DNA from 4 places in the Ligilactobacillus sp. JN-6 (Y).1 genome. Region 4 is predicted to be linked to each of the others. Evidence: predicted binding sites of a transcription regulator. Region 4 holds the regulator's gene; each other region holds the start of a gene.
The links. The regulator Rex, encoded in region 4, represses fermentation and respiration genes when NADH is low (regulators of the CRP and FNR family bind a similar motif). The targets are predictions, from matches to a motif close to TTGTGAANTANTTCACAA.
Positions count from the first base shown of each region.

Region 1: AC3XNE_RS00315 (iron-containing alcohol dehydrogenase) is a predicted target of Rex. The motif match lies at 1,726-1,743, and genes of this name have one in related genera.
Region 2: AC3XNE_RS03645 (FAD-binding protein) is a predicted target of Rex. The motif match lies at 3,067-3,084, and genes of this name have one in related genera.
Region 3: AC3XNE_RS00500 (NADP-dependent (R)-specific alcohol dehydrogenase) is a predicted target of Rex. The motif match lies at 2,818-2,835, and genes of this name have one in related genera.

Region 1 covers NZ_CM176599.1:59,781-64,150, reverse strand. Annotated here, with positions in the region: gene AC3XNE_RS00330 (LSm family protein) at 290-481, opposite strand; gene AC3XNE_RS00325 (ECF transporter S component) at 600-1,115, opposite strand; gene AC3XNE_RS00320 (DUF4430 domain-containing protein) at 1,118-1,507, opposite strand; gene AC3XNE_RS00315 (iron-containing alcohol dehydrogenase) at 1,853-3,040, shown strand; gene AC3XNE_RS00310 (propanediol/glycerol family dehydratase large subunit) at 3,160-4,370, shown strand, end outside.
Region 2 covers NZ_CM176599.1:757,346-761,715, reverse strand. Annotated here, with positions in the region: gene AC3XNE_RS03650 (cation:dicarboxylate symporter family transporter) at 1-857, opposite strand, end outside; gene AC3XNE_RS03645 (FAD-binding protein) at 1,258-3,030, opposite strand; gene AC3XNE_RS03640 (NCS2 family permease) at 3,354-4,370, shown strand, end outside.
Region 3 covers NZ_CM176599.1:100,763-105,132, reverse strand. Annotated here, with positions in the region: gene AC3XNE_RS00510 (diacylglycerol kinase) at 1-711, shown strand, start outside; gene rlmD (23S rRNA (uracil(1939)-C(5))-methyltransferase RlmD) at 905-2,275, shown strand; gene AC3XNE_RS00500 (NADP-dependent (R)-specific alcohol dehydrogenase) at 2,852-3,607, shown strand; T-box leader at 3,773-3,999, shown strand; gene AC3XNE_RS00495 (iron-containing alcohol dehydrogenase family protein) at 4,082-4,370, shown strand, end outside.
Region 4 covers NZ_CM176599.1:1,762,375-1,766,744, reverse strand. Annotated here, with positions in the region: gene groL (chaperonin GroEL) at 1-930, opposite strand, end outside; gene groES (co-chaperone GroES) at 978-1,262, opposite strand; gene AC3XNE_RS08140 (CPBP family intramembrane glutamic endopeptidase) at 1,444-2,070, shown strand; gene AC3XNE_RS08135 (redox-sensing transcriptional repressor Rex) at 2,154-2,786, opposite strand; gene AC3XNE_RS08130 (ABC-F family ATP-binding cassette domain-containing protein) at 2,961-4,370, shown strand, end outside.

The DNA.
Region 1 (4,370 bases), 750 kb from region 4:
CCATTGATCAAGATGATGAGTGGCTCAAAATTGTAAAGTGAGCCACAATTCGAGGCAGGTAATGGCTCAAAAGCAGTATTAGAGCCGTTGAACAGGGTGATGAGTGGCTCAAAATAGCAAAGTGAGCCACAACTCAGGTTAATTAACGGCTCAAAAACGGATTCAGAGCCGCTGAACGAGGCCATGAACAGCATTGAACAGTAGATTGAATCCAAAGTTGAAAATGTAATGCATAAAAATAGCACACGGATAATGTCGCCACTCCTTGTGCTATTTATTATGTTAATATTTAGTCTTCATAGTACAAAATAGAATGCTTGAAAATCTTTAATGTGCGTCCATCGTCGCAATCAACAACGATCCGTTTTGGCTTGACCATCTTCAATGTACCCTTGATGATCTCACCGTTGATCAACTTGATAGTCGTTGGTTTTGGAATTCCAAGTCGTTGTGCTGTATGTGGATCCATTTCTTCAGTCATGATATCAGCCTCCTTGAAAATTATGCAGATATTAGAGATATCTACTTGCACTCAGTATACCGCTTACTTGCATAGATTTCAGCTGTTTGAACTTGGAATATCGATGTCGGACAATAATTCAGTCCTTCGCATAATTTTCTAAGACTTTCTTTAACGGCCAGTAAATCAAAGGATAAAAGATTAAGTTCCCGGCTGCATGATAGATGTCAAATAAAAAGCCGCTGGTGTAATATGCGATAAAAGCCGGTGCTTGACCGACTACGACCATACATAAGCTAACTACTAGGCCATATTCCAAACCTAGAAAAGTCGCAACTGCTAACTGCAGCCACCAGAACCTGTGTAAAAAGAAAAGTTTTTTGAAAAGCAAGACTGTCAGCACACAAACAATGTATGCAACTATTTGCGGAATGGTCCAAATACCAAAACCTAAATACAAGTTGGAGACCAACATGGTCAAGGTCGCCAAGACCAAACCATTGCTACCACCATTGACCAAGGTAACGATCATAATTATATCTGTCACCGGTTGGACATTTGGGATCGGGACCTTAACGATCCGCAAAACGGTGCAAATGGCCGCTAACAGACCTATCATCGTTATTTTCCGAATGGAATCGTGCGCTTGTCCCATCGTTATTCTTCCTTATATTGACTTAAATTAAATGTGACTTTGTCCTTATTTTTGACTTTTTGCTGCTGGACACCTTTTTTGGCAGTTTTACCGTTGATCTTATACGTCCAATAGATATCTTTGTTAGCGTCTTGTTTGTGCTTACCGATCTGCGTGACCATTCCTTTTTGAAGTTTTACTGACCAAGCTTTCTTCAGGCCTGTTAAGACCGTGGCGTTTTTCTTTACATGAACATTCTTTTTAGCGATTTGATCGCCGTCATTTTGTAATTGATAAGTGACCTGGATCTGATCAGTAGGTGCGGGCTTTTTAGTGGCTTGAGAACAACCCGCTACCAATGTAATAGCTACCAAAACTATCAAAATTAAAAAATGTCTTCTTTTAAAAGTCATGCAAAGTCTCTCCTTCATTTTCTCTAACATATTTAAAAATTACGCTATTTAGATTACCATTTAATTTTCATTTGTCAAATTTATGTGAAGTAAATCTCATTTAAATATAGACCGATAAGCCTAAATCTTTACATGTGAAAAAACTCGCGTTAAAATAGCGGTGAATCATATTTGAAAACTAAATGCGCTGTAGTATTAAGGTGTTCTTTTTAAAATCAAAGTGAAAATATTTACAAATATTTGATAAAAAGGACACTTTTTTGTCAAGGATGTTTCATCATTTCCGTTTACCACCAAGCGCTGTGCAGTAGTTCTCAATCAAATATAAACAGGAGGTTTTTATTTATGGCAGAACGTAGTTATGATTTCTTAATGCCGAGCGTTAACTTTTTTGGCTCGGGTGTAATTTCAAAGATCGGTGAAAGAGCAAAAATGCTGGGAATGAAAAAACCAGTCATCATCACTGATAGGTTCCTGGAAAACTTGGAGGGCGGTGCCGTGAAGCAGACACTTGCTTCCTTAGATGAAGCTGGTGTTGATTACGTAATTTACAACGGCGTTGAACCTAATCCGAAGATCCGTAACATTAAAGAAGTTAAAGCTTTATTTGAGAAAGAAAATGCTGATTCCATCATTACAGTTGGTGGTGGTTCTGCCCATGATACAGGTAAGGGTGCCGGGATCATTTTGACTAATGGTGATGACATTACTGAGTTAGCTGGGATCGAGACTTTGGATAATGCCTTACCGCCATTGATCGCTGTTAATACTACAGCCGGTACTGGTTCTGAATTGACGCGGCACGCTGTGATCACCAACGAAGAAACGCACTTGAAGTTCGTTGTCGTTTCATGGCGTAACATCCCATTGGTTTCATTCAACGACCCAAGTTTGATGTTGGACGTTCCAAAGGGTTTAACAGCTGCTACGGGGATGGATGCATTCGTACAATCGATCGAACCTTATGTTTCAGTCGACCATAATCCGATCACTGATTCTCAGTGTATCGAAGCCATCAAGCTCATCGAAACTTCTTTGCGTGAGGCGGTAGCTAACGGTCACAACTTGGATGCTAGAACAAAGATGGTAGAAGCTGAGATGTTAGCCGGTATGGCTTTCAATAACGCTAATCTAGGTTATGTGCATGCGATGGCTCATCAATTGGGTGGTCAGTATGACGCACCGCATGGTGTTTGCTGTGCCTTGTTGTTGCCATACGTTGAAAAATACAACTTGATCGCTGACCCACAAAGGTTTGCAGAGTTAGCTGAGTTCATGGGCGAAAATACTAGTGGTTTATCGACTCGTGATGCTGCTGAATTGTCAATTAAAGGTATGAAGCAGATGTCTGACGATGTTGGTATCCCAGAAACGATCAAAGACATTGGTGCTGACCCGAAGGACTTCGAGTTGATGGCTGAAAATGCTTTGAAAGATGGGAATGCAGCTTCTAACCCACGTGTTGGGACAAAAGAAGATATCGTGAAGATCTTCCAAGCTGCCTATGATGGTAATTTGGACTTCTCATTTTAGCTATTAAACTCAAAGAGGACTGAAAACTGATTTGTTTTAGTTTTTAGTCCTCTTGTTTTTTCTGATGATAGTTAGCGTACAACTTATAGACATAAATGTAATAAAAGAGGATCTAGAAGATGAAAAGACAAAACAGATTTGAAAAGTTGGAGCAACGGCCCGTTCATTTAGACGGCTTAGTTCAAGAATGGGATGATGAAGGCTTCGTTGCAATGAATAGTAAAAACGATCCGGCTCCAAGTATTAAAGTTGAAAATGGTAAGATCACTGAATTAGATGGCAAACAGGAAGCAGATTTTGATTTGATTGACAAATACATCGTGGAATATGGGATCGATGCTAAGCAAGCCCCTAAGACGATGGCAATGAGTGCGGTCAAAATTGCCAATATGTTGTGTGATCCTAATGTTCCGCGCAAACAATTGGTGCAGGTCGCTAATGGTCTGACCCCTGCTAAGGCTGAAGCGGTGATCAGCGAGATGAATTTTGCCGAGATGATCATGGCTACTCAAAAAATGCGTCCTAGAAGAACACCCATGAATCAATGCCACATCACTAATACTTTAGATAACCCGGTCGAATTAGCGGCCGATGCAGCTGAAGCAGCTGCCAGAGGTTTCGCGGAACAAGAAACAACGCCGGCGATCGCACGTTATGCGCCGCTAAATGCGATCTCGATCTTGGTCGGCTCGCAAACCGCACGTCCAGGAGTTTTGACACAGTGTTCAGTTGAAGAGGCTGAAGAATTAAGTTTGTCGATGAAAGGCTTTACGTCTTACGCTGAAACCATCTCCGTTTACGGTACAGACCAAGTCTTTACCGACGGCGATGATACACCATGGTCCAAGGGATTTTTAGCCTCATGTTATGCGTCACGGGGTGCCAAGATGCGTTTTACATCTGGCGCAGGTTCAGAAGCTTTGATGGGTAACACCGAAGGTAAATCGATGCTGTATCTTGAAGCAAGATGTATCTTTTTGACCAAGGCTACCGGTGTCCAGGGCTTGCAAAACGGTGGTGTTGCATGCATTGGGATCCCGGGGTCTGTACCAGGTGGGATCAGAGAAGTCATGGGTGAAAACTTGTTGTGCATGATGCTCGACCTAGAATGTGCATCCGGAAATGATCAAGCATTTTCCCATTCCGATATTCGGCGGACCGAAAGAATGTTAGGACAGTTTATTGCTGGGACAGATTACATTTCTTCCGGCTATGCTGCTGAGGAAAACAAGGACAATACCTTTGCAGGTTCCAACATGGACGCTCTGGATTACGATGACTACTTGGCTATGGAACGTGACTTGGCAGTTAATGGCGGGATCATGCCGCT
Region 2 (4,370 bases), 1.0 Mb from region 4:
TTTTCCATCATTTTTGGCAAAACTGCTTCAGAGCTGGCAGTTGAAAAGGCTAAGATGATTTCATCTTTAATAACCCGAAGTAGGTCCAGCAATTTGAATTTAAAGATCTTCGCTACGATCCCCATCACTGCTAAGACAAAGATAACCATTGTCAGATAAGTAATGGCTACGAAGTACCCTAGTGGAAGTAAGGCATTAATGCCCATTTCTGCAAGAGTTACGCCAATCAAAGCGCAAACACCGATCGGAGCTGTTTTCATGACCCAATTAGTGACCTTAAACATTACTTGCTGAACGGCTGTTAAGAAGTCAATGATGATCTTACCTTTTTCACCGATGGCAGAAATTCCTAAGCCAAAGAAGACGGAAAAGAAGATCACTGGCATCATGTTGCCTTCGGATAAGGATTTAAAAATGTTAGTTGGAATGATCCCGAGCAAGGTGGCCCAGATCCCTGTGTTATTTTTAGCTGATTTGGCGGTGGTCATGTACTGGCTGATATCAGAACCATGAAGTGAATGAATGTCGATCATGGTCCCTGGATGAAGAACATCAGCAACTATCATGCCAAGGATGATGGCGATCGTACTTAATATTTCAAAATAAATCAAGGTTTTTAAGCCAACTCGTCCAAGCTCTTTAATGTCACCCATGTTGGCGATCCCAACGGTCAGACATGAAACCACTATGGGCAAAACGATCATTTGTATTAGGTTAATAAACATGGTACCGATATTTTGCATGGCGGTGATCGCTACTTGATTTTTGTAAAAAACTATCCCTAATATTACGCCTAAGACTAGGCCAATTAGAATTTGCCAGCCTAAAGATATTTTAAAAAATTTATAACGCTTCAATTATGACCCTTCCCTCTGATAATAAGTCGACGTCAAGTGTGCCTTGCAGAAAAAAGGTTGCCAAAACTTGACTTTATAATAAGCTTTTTCTAACTATATTAAGAACATGGCCTTAATTTTATAGTGAATAAAAGTTATTTGATCATAAGGTTTATTTTACTCCAGATAACCGAATGTTTTAAAGAGTAGATCCGGAAAAATTAGAAAATCAACTTGTAAGGATAGTAGTTGTCGGAAAATGTTTTGTTATAGTGGCTAAGCACCTTTAGCTAATGTAGCAGCCATTGTTCATACAGCTTTTTACGATGGCAAAACATTTGAAAAAATAGTAGTTTAGCTTAAAGATAAGCAAACAAATAGCGCAGGACCTGGCAAATTATCCAGTTCATGCGCTAGTTTTCTATTTATTATTTTTTGTAATAAGAGCAGCTTGATGTAAAGCATCCTTAACAGCATCTTTAAAAGCCCAACTTGTAATGGATGCACCCGTATAAGCATCAACTTCATAGGTGTTTTGGTCGATCATTCTTTGCGGTAAGTGTGCTAAAGCTTCGGTACCATGCTCTGTTTCATGTTCTTTAAGAACTTCGATAGCTTCAATTTTTTGGTTATCTGCCAGGGTAACGCGAACTACGATATCTCCTCCAATACCATTATCATTACGACCAATATATTGGTTTGGACCAACTACATATGTTTCCTTGTTACTAGAGTCATTGCTATCTGGAAAAGTATTGAGGGCATCTGTTATTTCCTCACCGTCTTCTTGAACGAGAGCAATCTTTTCTTTTGCTGCGTTTTCACCTGCGATCTTACCAAAAATCAACGCTTCGGCTAAGTTACTACCAGCAACATAGTTATTAACAAAGAGAGCACCGAGTTCACCAGCCTCGTATAAATGAGGGATCGGTTCACCGGCTGGATCTAAAACTTCGGCACGAACATTTTTTCTTCCTCCACCTTGAGTATTCAACATCCTACGCTTAACAGAGAGCGCATAGTATGGTCCGTCGTCGAAAATAGGTATTCCGTTAGAGCCATCTTTTTTTGAAAGACCATTAAACTTGGTGATCGTTTCTTCTAGTGTCTCAGGGTCCTTACCGATAGCCTGGGCCATTTCAGCAATGGTGGTAAATTTCGCAGCATTTTCCAATATTTTAGGTGTTTCGATCCCGAGTGCTTGTTTTTTATCCCAGACATCCTTGAATTCGATGGCCTGGGTCTGATCAAAGATTGCATATGAGTGGTCAGCATGATCATGACTGGTAAATAGATTTCCACTTACATAATAGTTGTCGTTATCCCTGACGATGATGATACTTCCTGTTTGTGTGATCGGGAAGATAGCAGGGACATCTTCTTTAGGAGTATATTTTGAAGCTTTAGAGGAGACCCATTGTGATTTGTAGCTATGCATGTTCCATAAATCAGCTCCAATTTCCATTTCCATTTTGACTCCATCCCCCCTGTTATGAGGAGGACCGCTTGGTTGTAAGTATGGTTCTTGCAAGAAATCTTGCAACATTTTTTCATTGTTTTCAAATCCACCAGTGGCGACTACCACACCATTTTGTGCTTTAACGTTGCGTTCAACGTTTTCGAATTTGATTTGTACACCAATAATGGCATTTGAGTTTTTATCTTGGATCAGATGACGAGCTGGTGCACTATACCAAACGTCTATGTTTTCACTACGGTCACTTACGGCTTTTTGAAGGGCTTTCCACAGTGGACCTTCGCAGACAGTAATTAAGTCATAAGCGTCCTTTCCGGGGAACTCTATCTGTCCTTCAGTGAAAGGACGAAAAACTTTATTAGCAAAGGGATTTCCACGCAAACTAAAAGTTTTTTTTGCGAAATATTTAGCAATGTGATCTTTCATGTGACATAGACCGTCAGCAAATGTATCTAGCACTTCTTCATCGATGTTAAATGGTGCGGCCAACGCCTTGTAGTAAGATTTCAACTTATCTTTATCAGTACCAGATGCCAAGACTTGGTCAGATAGTCTGGTATTTCCGCCTTCTTTTCCTTTCGGTGCGGCATCGACTAGGAGTACTTTGGCTCCATTATCCGCTGCGAAACGTGCTGCAGAGGCACCACCAGCACCAAATCCCAGGACTACAACATCATATATTGTGTCCCAATGAATATTACGATTTGTCACAACCATGTAGGATCCCTCCTTGTGGAAAAACGTTTATTTACATTGTTGATTATATAACAAGCAAAATAAAAGTAACAGGGCAATATCGGAGGCGGTTTTCGTAACTTCAAAAGTTAACTGTAAAAACTTTGACGACGTTAAGAATATTTACTTGAGAATTGTATATCGTTTGAGAACTGGCAGGGAGGTAGGTCGAAAGGCACAGGTTTCTGAAATAATTATAATTTTATATGGAAATTTCTGAAATAAGTGATACAATTACACTTATCATAAAAACGAACTATAAACTTGCTATACAATTTATAGTTCGTAATACAGGAGGAATAATTGTGGATCATTTTTTCCATCAAAAAAAAGCGGGCACTAATGTTGGTACTGAGATCAGTGCTGGTTTAACTACTTTCTTTGCAATGTCATATGCATTATTTGTCATTCCAGGTGTTTTGAACGAAGCAGGGATCCCTGGTCAAGCAGCATTTTTGGCTACAATTATCGCGTCAGTTGTCGGCACCTTGATCATGGGGCTTTTTGCAAATGTTCCTTATGCTTTAGCACCAGGGATCGGACTAAACGCGTTCTTTACATATACTGTTGTTATGAGCTTGGGTTTTCGATGGCAAGAAGCATTAGCGTTGGTTTTCTTCTGTGGCGTAGTCAATATTATCATCACTGTGACTAAGATCCGTAAAATGTTGATCTCAGCTATACCGACTAATTTGCAAGTAGCTATTAGTGGTGGGATCGGTTGTTTTATTGCATATATTGGTATTAAAAATGCTGGTTTCTTACAATTTAAAACTAGTGGTGCCGATATTTTAAGTATCAACAACAAGCCTTTTTCGGCGACACAGGAACATTTTTCTCACGGGATCTCCGATGTAGTTTCTGGTGGTGGGATCGTGCCATCCTTGAGTAACTTTAATAATCCAGAGATAATTTTGGCCGTCATTGGGGTTTTGATCACTGTGATCTTATTGGTCAAAAAGGTACCTGCTGCTTTGTTGGTCGGGATCATCATTACAACTATTATTGGGATTCCGTTAGGTGTCACTAACTTACATATTTCAGGTCAGTACTCTTTTGGTGCTTCAGTTTCTCAGCTAGGTGATACTTTCTTAGCTGCTTTTTCGGACAAGGGAATGGGAAATTTATTCACTGATTTACATCGCTTACCGCTGGTGTTGGTGACCATCCTATCTTTCAGTCTGTCGGATACTTTTGATTCCTTAGGTACATTTATTGGGACTGGACGTCAGACGGGGATCTTTTCTGGGAAAGAAGAAATGGCGCTAGAAGAACAACCAGGCTTCAAGTCTAAGTTAGATAAGGCATTGTTTGCTGATTCG
Region 3 (4,370 bases), 790 kb from region 4:
CGTGAAGATCCTTTAGCGGCGGCTAAGGTGATCGCCAATGGTGAAACGGTCAAGATGGATATTGGTCAGGCCGATGAGAATTATTTCGTGAATATTGCCGCCGGTGGTTTGTTATCAGAGATCACGTACTCCGTACCGTCTGAGCTAAAGTCACAGTTCGGTTACCTAGCTTATTTAGCTAAGGGTGCCGAATTATTGCCACGGATCAAGCCGGTAAACATGAAAATCAAGTATGACGATGGGGAGTTTGACGGCAAAGCTTCGATGTTTTTCGTAGCTTTGACTAATTCAGTCGGCGGTTTCGAGCAGATCGTGCCGGATGCTTCGCTAGATGATGGCAAATTTACTTTGATCATTGTTAAGACCAGCAACTTGGTCGAGATCTTGCATTTGATCCGCAAAGTATTTAATGGTGGTAAGCACGTGGATGACTCACGGATCGTTTACGTAAAGACTGCCAAGATCGAAGCATCATCGCCGGATGCACGTATGATGATCAATGTCGATGGCGAGTACGGCGGGGATGCCCCGATGACTTTTGTTGATCACAAACAACACATCGAAATGTGTGCTAACATTGATCAGATCCCAGGTTCTGCTATCACGGCAGAAAAGGCATTAGCACAAGATGCCCGTGATCATTTCGTCCATGAGATGGAACAATTGCCAGATGAGGGAGACTCTGTCGATGAGGCTGTTAATGAAAAATAGTTAGTAAGGTGGTCGTAACAAGTCTTTGTTGCGGCCGCTTTTTACATGTGAGCTTGTCAAACTTTTTGCTGCGGATAAATGTTAAACTGAAGTGTAAATTTGTCGCTGAGAGTTTGCGAATTTTGTTAAAAACCTTCGTCTGTAATAAGGTCGACAAAGTATAATAGAAAAATTGTAATACGAGGAGTATAAAATGAAGAAAAAAACACCTGTCACTAAAAATGACGAATTGACGACCACGATCACGGACCTGACCTACCAAGGGATGGGGGTCGCAAAAGTTGATGGCTACCCGTTGTTTGTTGCAGGCGCGTTGCCAGGCGAGCAGCTAAAATTGCACGTCTTAAAAGTCGATAAAAAATATGGTTTTGCCAAGGCGATCGAGTACTTGACTACTAGCCCGGATCGAGTCGCTGCCGGAAAAAAAGAATTAGTCCAAACAGGGATCGCACCCCTACAACATTGGGCGTATCCGGCGCAATTAAAATACAAACGCAAATTAGTAATGGACCTCTTACAAAAAGCTCATTTGTCAGAAATAGAAGTAGCCGACACTGTTGGGATGGATGAACCACGCCACTATCGAAATAAAGCCCAGGTCCCAGCGCGTGAATATCAGGGACAACTGACGACTGGCTTTTTCCGCCGTGGCAGCCATAGATTTATTCCGCTTGAAGACTATGAGATCCAAGATCCGCGGATCGATGAAGTGATATTGACTGTTCGTGATATTTTGCGTGAATTCAACGTGCCAGCTTACGATGAAGAAAAACATACTGGAGTGATCCGTAATGTGATGGTCCGCCGTGGCCATTATAGCGGTGAAGTGATGGTCGTTTTGGTCACACGGACCAAGAAGTTAAAGGGTGCTGCGGAAATTTCGGCTAAGATCCAAGAGGAATGTCCTGATGTAGTCAGCGTCTTACAAAATATCAATCCCAATACGACAAATGTTATTTTGGGCACAACTACTAAAATTATGCGTGGACGAAATTACATTCAGGACCAATTGAATGGTTTGACCTTTAACATTTCCGCCCAATCATTCTACCAGGTCAACCCTGTGCAAACAGAGAAGCTTTACGCGCGGGCAGTTGAATTAGCCGATTTGCACGGTGATGAAATCATAGTCGATGCCTATTGTGGGATCGGCACGATCTCATTGAGTTTGGCAAAAGCAGCTAAAGAAGTTTATGGTGTGGAGATCGTACCCCAGGCTATTGAAGATGCCAAGGAAAATGCACGTTTGAACAAGCTGGATAACTTACATTTTGAAGTAGGTAATGCAGAAGAAATGATGCAAAAGTGGGCAAACGATGGTATCAACCCTGATGTGATAGTGGTCGATCCACCTCGCAAGGGCTTGTCAGTCGATTTCATCGAAGCAGCCGCTAAAACGGCTCCGCAAAAAGTGGTGTATGTCAGCTGCAACCCGGCAACCTTAGTTCGTGACATCGAACGTTTTGGCGAGCAGGGCTACTCTGTCAAACATCCACTTGAACCATTCGACCAATTTCCTCAAACAACACATGTCGAAACTATTGCGGTGTTGGAACGGAATTAACTAATTAGAATTTGCTAAAAGCCACCGTTGATTCAATACTTTTTAGAGTGTTCGGATCAACGGTGGCCTTTATTAATAGGATTTGGATGTGACAGAGCCGTTGATGAAGACAATTGGTGGCTCAAAATGGTAAAGTGAGCCGTAAGTCAAGACGAGTAACGGCGCAAAAACGGAATCAGAGCCGTTGATGAAGGCGATCAATGGCTCAAAACGGTAAAGTGAGCCGTAAGTCAAAGCGAGTAACGGCGCAAAAGTGGAATCAGAGCCATTGATGAAGGCGATCAGTGGCTTAAAACGTTAAAGTGAGTCACAACCCCAGCGAATCAACGGCGCAAAAGCGAAATATGTGCGGTCAAATGAAAGAAATAAAACTTTCGGGCTTAAATGTGATTTGCTTTTTTGTTTCCAAACGTGTAAAAGCCTATGTTATAAGAGTATGATCACAATGAAATATCTCCCTTATATTATGATAAATAAATCACAAAACTGCGATATAATAACCTATTTAGTTGACTAAAAACTAGCAATATGCTAAATTATACTTGTTAATTAAAATACAATATAGGAGGAATTACTATGTCTGAGCGTTTAAAAGGTAAAGTTGCCATAGTTACAGGCGGTGCCAAAGGGATCGGTTTGGCAATTGCTGATAAGTTTACCGATGAAGGTGCAAAGGTAGTAGTGACAGATATTGATGAAGGTGCGAAAGAAAATGTAACGGCTTTAAATAAGGGCAACTCGCTTAAGTTCTTTAAGCAAGATGTTAGTGATTCAAGCTCCTGGCCAGAAGTTTTTGATTTTGCGAAGGAGAATTTTGGTACCGTTACTACAGTGGTCAATAATGCTGGTATTGGAGCAACACACAGTATTGAAGAAACCACTGATGATGAATGGCACAAAGTCTTAGGGGTTAATTTGGACGGGGTATTTTACGGGACACGTGAAGGTATCCGTCGGATGAAAAATTTGCCTAGTGGAGCTTCGATCATCAATATGGCATCGATCGAAGCATTGATCGGTGACCCAGACTTGGCAGCGTACAATGCTTCTAAAGGTGGCACAATGTTGCTAACTAAATCTGCTGCACTCGATTCAGCGCTTAAAGATTATGGCGTTAGAGTCAACACTGTGCATCCAGGATATATCGAAACACCGTTAGTCAAGGCTCAGCCTGGCAAGATGGAAGCTATGGCTGATCGTACCAAGACTCCGATGGGACATATCGGCGAACCAAATGATATCGCATATATTTGTGTTTATCTTGCTTCCGATGAATCTAAATTCGCCACAGGTGCGCAGTTTACGGTCGATGGCGGCTATACGACACAATAAAACATTAAGGAATAAGCTGTTGGAATGTTTCTATTCTGGCAGTTTTGTTAGGGAAACAGCTAACTTTTAGAAATACACGGGAAAAATTCAATGTAAATTTATTTCAAAAATCTATTGACCTCGACCTGCATTTGCGTTAAATTAAAACACAATTAGATAACAATGAAAAACGCAATGACAAGGATCGTTGTGACCAGGACATTTTCAGAGAGCTTGCGGTTGGTGGAAGCAAGCATTGGTGGTCAGGACCACTCACCTTGGAGCGGTAGAAATGAATAAGTAGTTTTTACTGGTTTCTCACCATTAAATGAGAGCATAGATTCTATGTAAGTCTATTATCAATGTTAGTTGGTGATAGAAAAAATAGGTGGTACCGTGGAAACGCCCTATGAAGCTTAAGCGCTTTGTGGGGTGTTTTTTGTTGTTATCTAAGTAAAATTTGCGACTTAAAGTCAGATAGGGGATAAATATTCTATGAAATTAGTTGAAGAAATTCGTCCAGGGGCCAATCGTTACATAAACCGCCAGGGGGCTGTCAGTGATCTTGACGATATTTTAATGGATTACCAGCAAGCAATAGTTGTGACTGGAGAAAAATCATATGCTGTTTTTCAGGAAAATTATACCGGCCAGCTCACATGCCCTGTATTTCGCTATGATGGTTCGGCCAGTGATGAGGATGGGCTTGCCATTGCTCAACAGGCACCAGCACAGACTGATGTTGTAATTGGTATTGGCGGTGGCCGTGCGCTTGATACATCAA
Region 4 (4,370 bases):
AGTGTCCTTAAGTTGCAAACCAAGGTCTTCTGTAATGACTGTACCGCCAGTTAAGACAGCAATATCTTGTAACATTTCTTTACGACGGTCACCAAAACCAGGAGCCTTAACAGCGACTACGTTAAATGTTCCACGGATCTTATTCAAGACCAATGTAGGTAAAGCTTCACCTTCGATATCATCAGCAATGATCAATAATGGACGACCTTGTTGAACAATATTTTGCAACAAAGGCAAAATGTCTTGGATGTTTGAAATCTTCTTATCGGTGATCAAAATATAAGGATTATCCAAGTCAGCTTCCATCTTATCTTCATCAGTTACCATATACTGAGAAAGATAACCACGATCAAATTGCATTCCTTCAACAACATCTAAGGAAGTTTCGATACCCTTTGACTCTTCAATAGTAATAACACCATCGTTACCGACCTTTTCCATAGCTTCCGCGATCAACTTACCAGTTTCTTCACTGGCAGATGAAACTGCGGCGATTTGGCTAATATCACTCTTGGAAGAAACGTCATGGGACATTTCATGTAATGCTTCAACGGCAGCCTTAGTAGCCTTATCGATACCAGTTCTGATACCAACAGGATTAGCACCGGCTGTCACATTTTTCATACCTTCTGCAACGATTGCTTGAGCCAAAACCGTAGCTGTTGTTGTACCGTCACCGGCGATGTCATTTGTTTTAGATGCAACTTCAGAAACTAACTTTGCACCCATATTTTCAAAATGATCTTCCAACTCAATGTCTTTAGCGATCGTAACACCGTCATTAGTAATAGTCGGAGAACCGTATGATTGTTCCAAAACTACGTTGCGACCTTTTGGTCCAAGTGTTGATTTTACTGTATTTGCTAATTTATCTACACCAGCAAGCATTTTTGCTCGTGCATCTTCTGAAAACTTAATTTGCTTAGCCATTAATTTCACCTCATCAAAAATTAGAGTTCTATGCTTTATGAAAGAATTTATTCGATCACGGCAACAATGTCATTGGCACGAACGACCAAATACTTGTCACCTTCATATGTTACTTCAGTACCTGCATATTTATCGTAGATTACTGAGTCCCCAGCTTTTACTTCTGGTACACTCTTTTCACCGTTGTCCAGGACTCGACCAGCACCCACAGCAACGACTTTACCAGTTTGAGGTTTTTCTTTAGCATTACTTGCTAAAACGATCCCACCAACTGTTTGTTCTTCTTCTTCTTGAACTTCAAGAATAACTCTGTCTCCTAACGGTTTCAGCACTCTAGATCCCTCCAATATATTTTTAGCACTCAACACACTTAAGTGCTAATTCAATTACAATTATTATAATAAACACTTTATTTCTAAATTGCAAGTACTTTTTGTCACTCTCTTTGTCTGAGTGCTAATTTTCTTAGAAAATATGCTATAATGTCTGAAGCAGTACAAAGGAGTCATCTAATTGAAACTAAAATCTAATTCATTAAGTCTTTTTTTAGGGTATTTCATCTTAGTCCTTATCCAACAAGTAGCCTTCCACTTTATTCACAATAATGATATTTTATATCCAGTGCAGACCACCCTTAGTCTTCTCGGAGCACTTGGTTTGATCTGGTCAATGCATCATTTCAAATATACTAATCTATTGGAAGATAAGAAAACTGGTTTTTGGAAGTCGCTTCTATGGTCGCTTAGCGGCACGGTCGGACTTTTAATTACTCAAAGGATCTTCCTTTGGTTTGAGGCTGCTATCCTTCATCAGCCGGCAGTTTCCGAAAACACTAGCCAATTAATGGCAGTAGCCGCCAAGTATCCGTACTATATACTGGTAATTGTGATCACAGAACCACTTATCGAGGAACTGATCTTCCGTAAGGTTTTATTTGGAAATTTTGTCTTTTGGTTTAGGCCATGGCAAACAGCAATACTTTCCAGCCTACTTTTTGCATTAGGTCATGGGGATGGTCATTTTTTGACCTATACCGCTATTGGTTTGATACTCTGTTTCATTTACCAAAAGACAGGTAGGATCCAGACTTCCATGCTTTCGCATATTTTAATGAACCTTTTTGTTTTATTTATCCACTAAAAAAATCGTAGAGATTTGCTATAGCTAGTAGGTCTCTACGATTTTTTTAAAACTGTCTCCATCAATGGTCTCACTTTTCTAAATTATTGATCGACATGATTTAAGAAATAAATCAAAGTTTGTAATTCATTGGTTAAATCGACATTTTGGATCCGTACATTATCTTGAACAGTCACACGTAAAGGCGTAAAGTTCAAAATACCTTTAACACCAGCAGAAACAAGTTCATCAGTAACACGTTGTGCGACTGGAGAAGGGACGGTTAAAATAACAACTTCTATCTGTTGTTCAACTAATTGTTCCTTCATTTCACTCATGGGGTAAATTGGAACACCGCTTTGAATAGTGCCGGTGATCCGGTCATCAATGTCGAAAGCTGCACTGATCCTTACATTGTTACTGCCATGGAAATTATAATTCAACAACGCGTGTCCTAAATTACCTACACCGATCAGCCCAACATTAGTCAACTTGTCTTGGTTCAACGTCTTCTTAAAGAAGTCTAAGAGACTTTTAACGTCATAACCGTAACCCCTTTTCCCTAGTGCACCAAAATACGAAAAATCACGTCTGATCGTTGCAGAATCAACCTTAACTGCTTCAGCTAATTCAGTTGAAGAGATCCTTTTCTTACCGGAATTAAATAATATACCTAAATAGCGATAGTAAATTGGCAATCTTTTAGCCGTTGCTCTAGGTATTTTTGCATTCACCATTTTTATGCCCCTTTCACAAATACTCACGTAAGTAATTTTACCATATAAAATTTCACAATCAAACAAAAAGTTCATTAGTTCACAACTTAATTGGAAAAATTTAAATTTACAACGATATATTGCAAGGTATGCTAAAATGGTTTAGTAGAATAAAAATAGGCAGGTGAAATTTTTATGCTTTTATTACAAGTCCAACAAGTAGCTCGTATTTTTGCTGGAGATCCACTTTTTCAAAACGTAAACCTGAATATCCAAGACAATTCGCGGATCGCTCTTGTCGGGCCGAACGGAGCTGGTAAATCTACATTGATCAAAATGATCACTGGTGAAAATGAACCTGACGAAGGACAAATCGTTGGACGAAAAGGATTGACCATCGGTTACTTAGCCCAGGATACCGGCTTAGAATCTGAAGATACCATTTACAATGAAATGTTAAAAGTCTTCTCGGGCTTGATCAAAATGGAACAACAGATCCATGAATTAGAAAATAAGATCGCCAAAAGTAAAGATCATACTTCTGGAACTTATCAATCTTTATTAAAACAATATGACCAAACGGTGCACGATTTTGAAGCACAAAATGGTTATGGCTACCAAGCAGAGATCCGTTCGGTACTTCACGGTTTTAATTTTGAAGAAGCAGATTTTGACAAAAAAATATCTTCTTTGTCAGGTGGGCAAAAGAGACGCCTCGCTTTGGCTCGTTTGCTTCTTGAAAAAAGAGATCTACTGGTCTTGGACGAACCAACAAACCACCTAGACATTGAAACATTACAGTGGCTGGAAAATTATCTCCAAGGATATCCAGGAGCTTTGTTACTCGTTTCTCATGATCGTTATTTCCTTGACAAGATCGTTACAGAAGTCTGCAACATTAGTCACAAGCGAGCTAAAACATACCCTGGAAATTACACTTCGTTTGTGAAGCAAAAAAAAGAAGATCAAAAACAAGCTTGGAAGGATTATGAAAAACAGCAGGTTGAGATCAACAAGCTGCAAGATTTTGTTAACAAAAACTTAGTTCGTGCTACAACCAGTAAACGTGCTCAAAGCCGCCAGAAGCAATTGGACAAGATGGAACGTCTTCAAAGGCCAGAAGGTGATGAAAAAGGACCACACTTTTCTTTCACTCCAAGCTTAAAAAGTGGTTCTGTTGTGTTAACAGTCTCCGATGGTTATATTGGCCATGATGCCCACACGATCTCTGGACCGATCAATGTTGAATTGCGCAAAAATAAAGTTTTAGCGGTCGTCGGCCCAAACGGGATCGGTAAATCAACTTTATTAGAAAGTATTATTGGACAGATCCCTTTCGTTTCAGGTACCGCAAAGTTTGGTGCTAATGTTCAATACGGATACTACGATCAGGAACAGCAAGGTTTGCATGCGCAAAAAACAGTCCTAAATGAACTGTGGGATGAACATCCAACTACACCAGAAAAAGATATCCGTTCTCTCTTAGGTGGCTTTTTATTCAGAGGGGAAGATGTAAAAAAAATTGTCCGGAATTTGTCTGGCGGTGAAAAAGCGCGTCTTCTTTTGACTAAGTTAGCTATGCAGCATGATAATTTGTTGATCTTA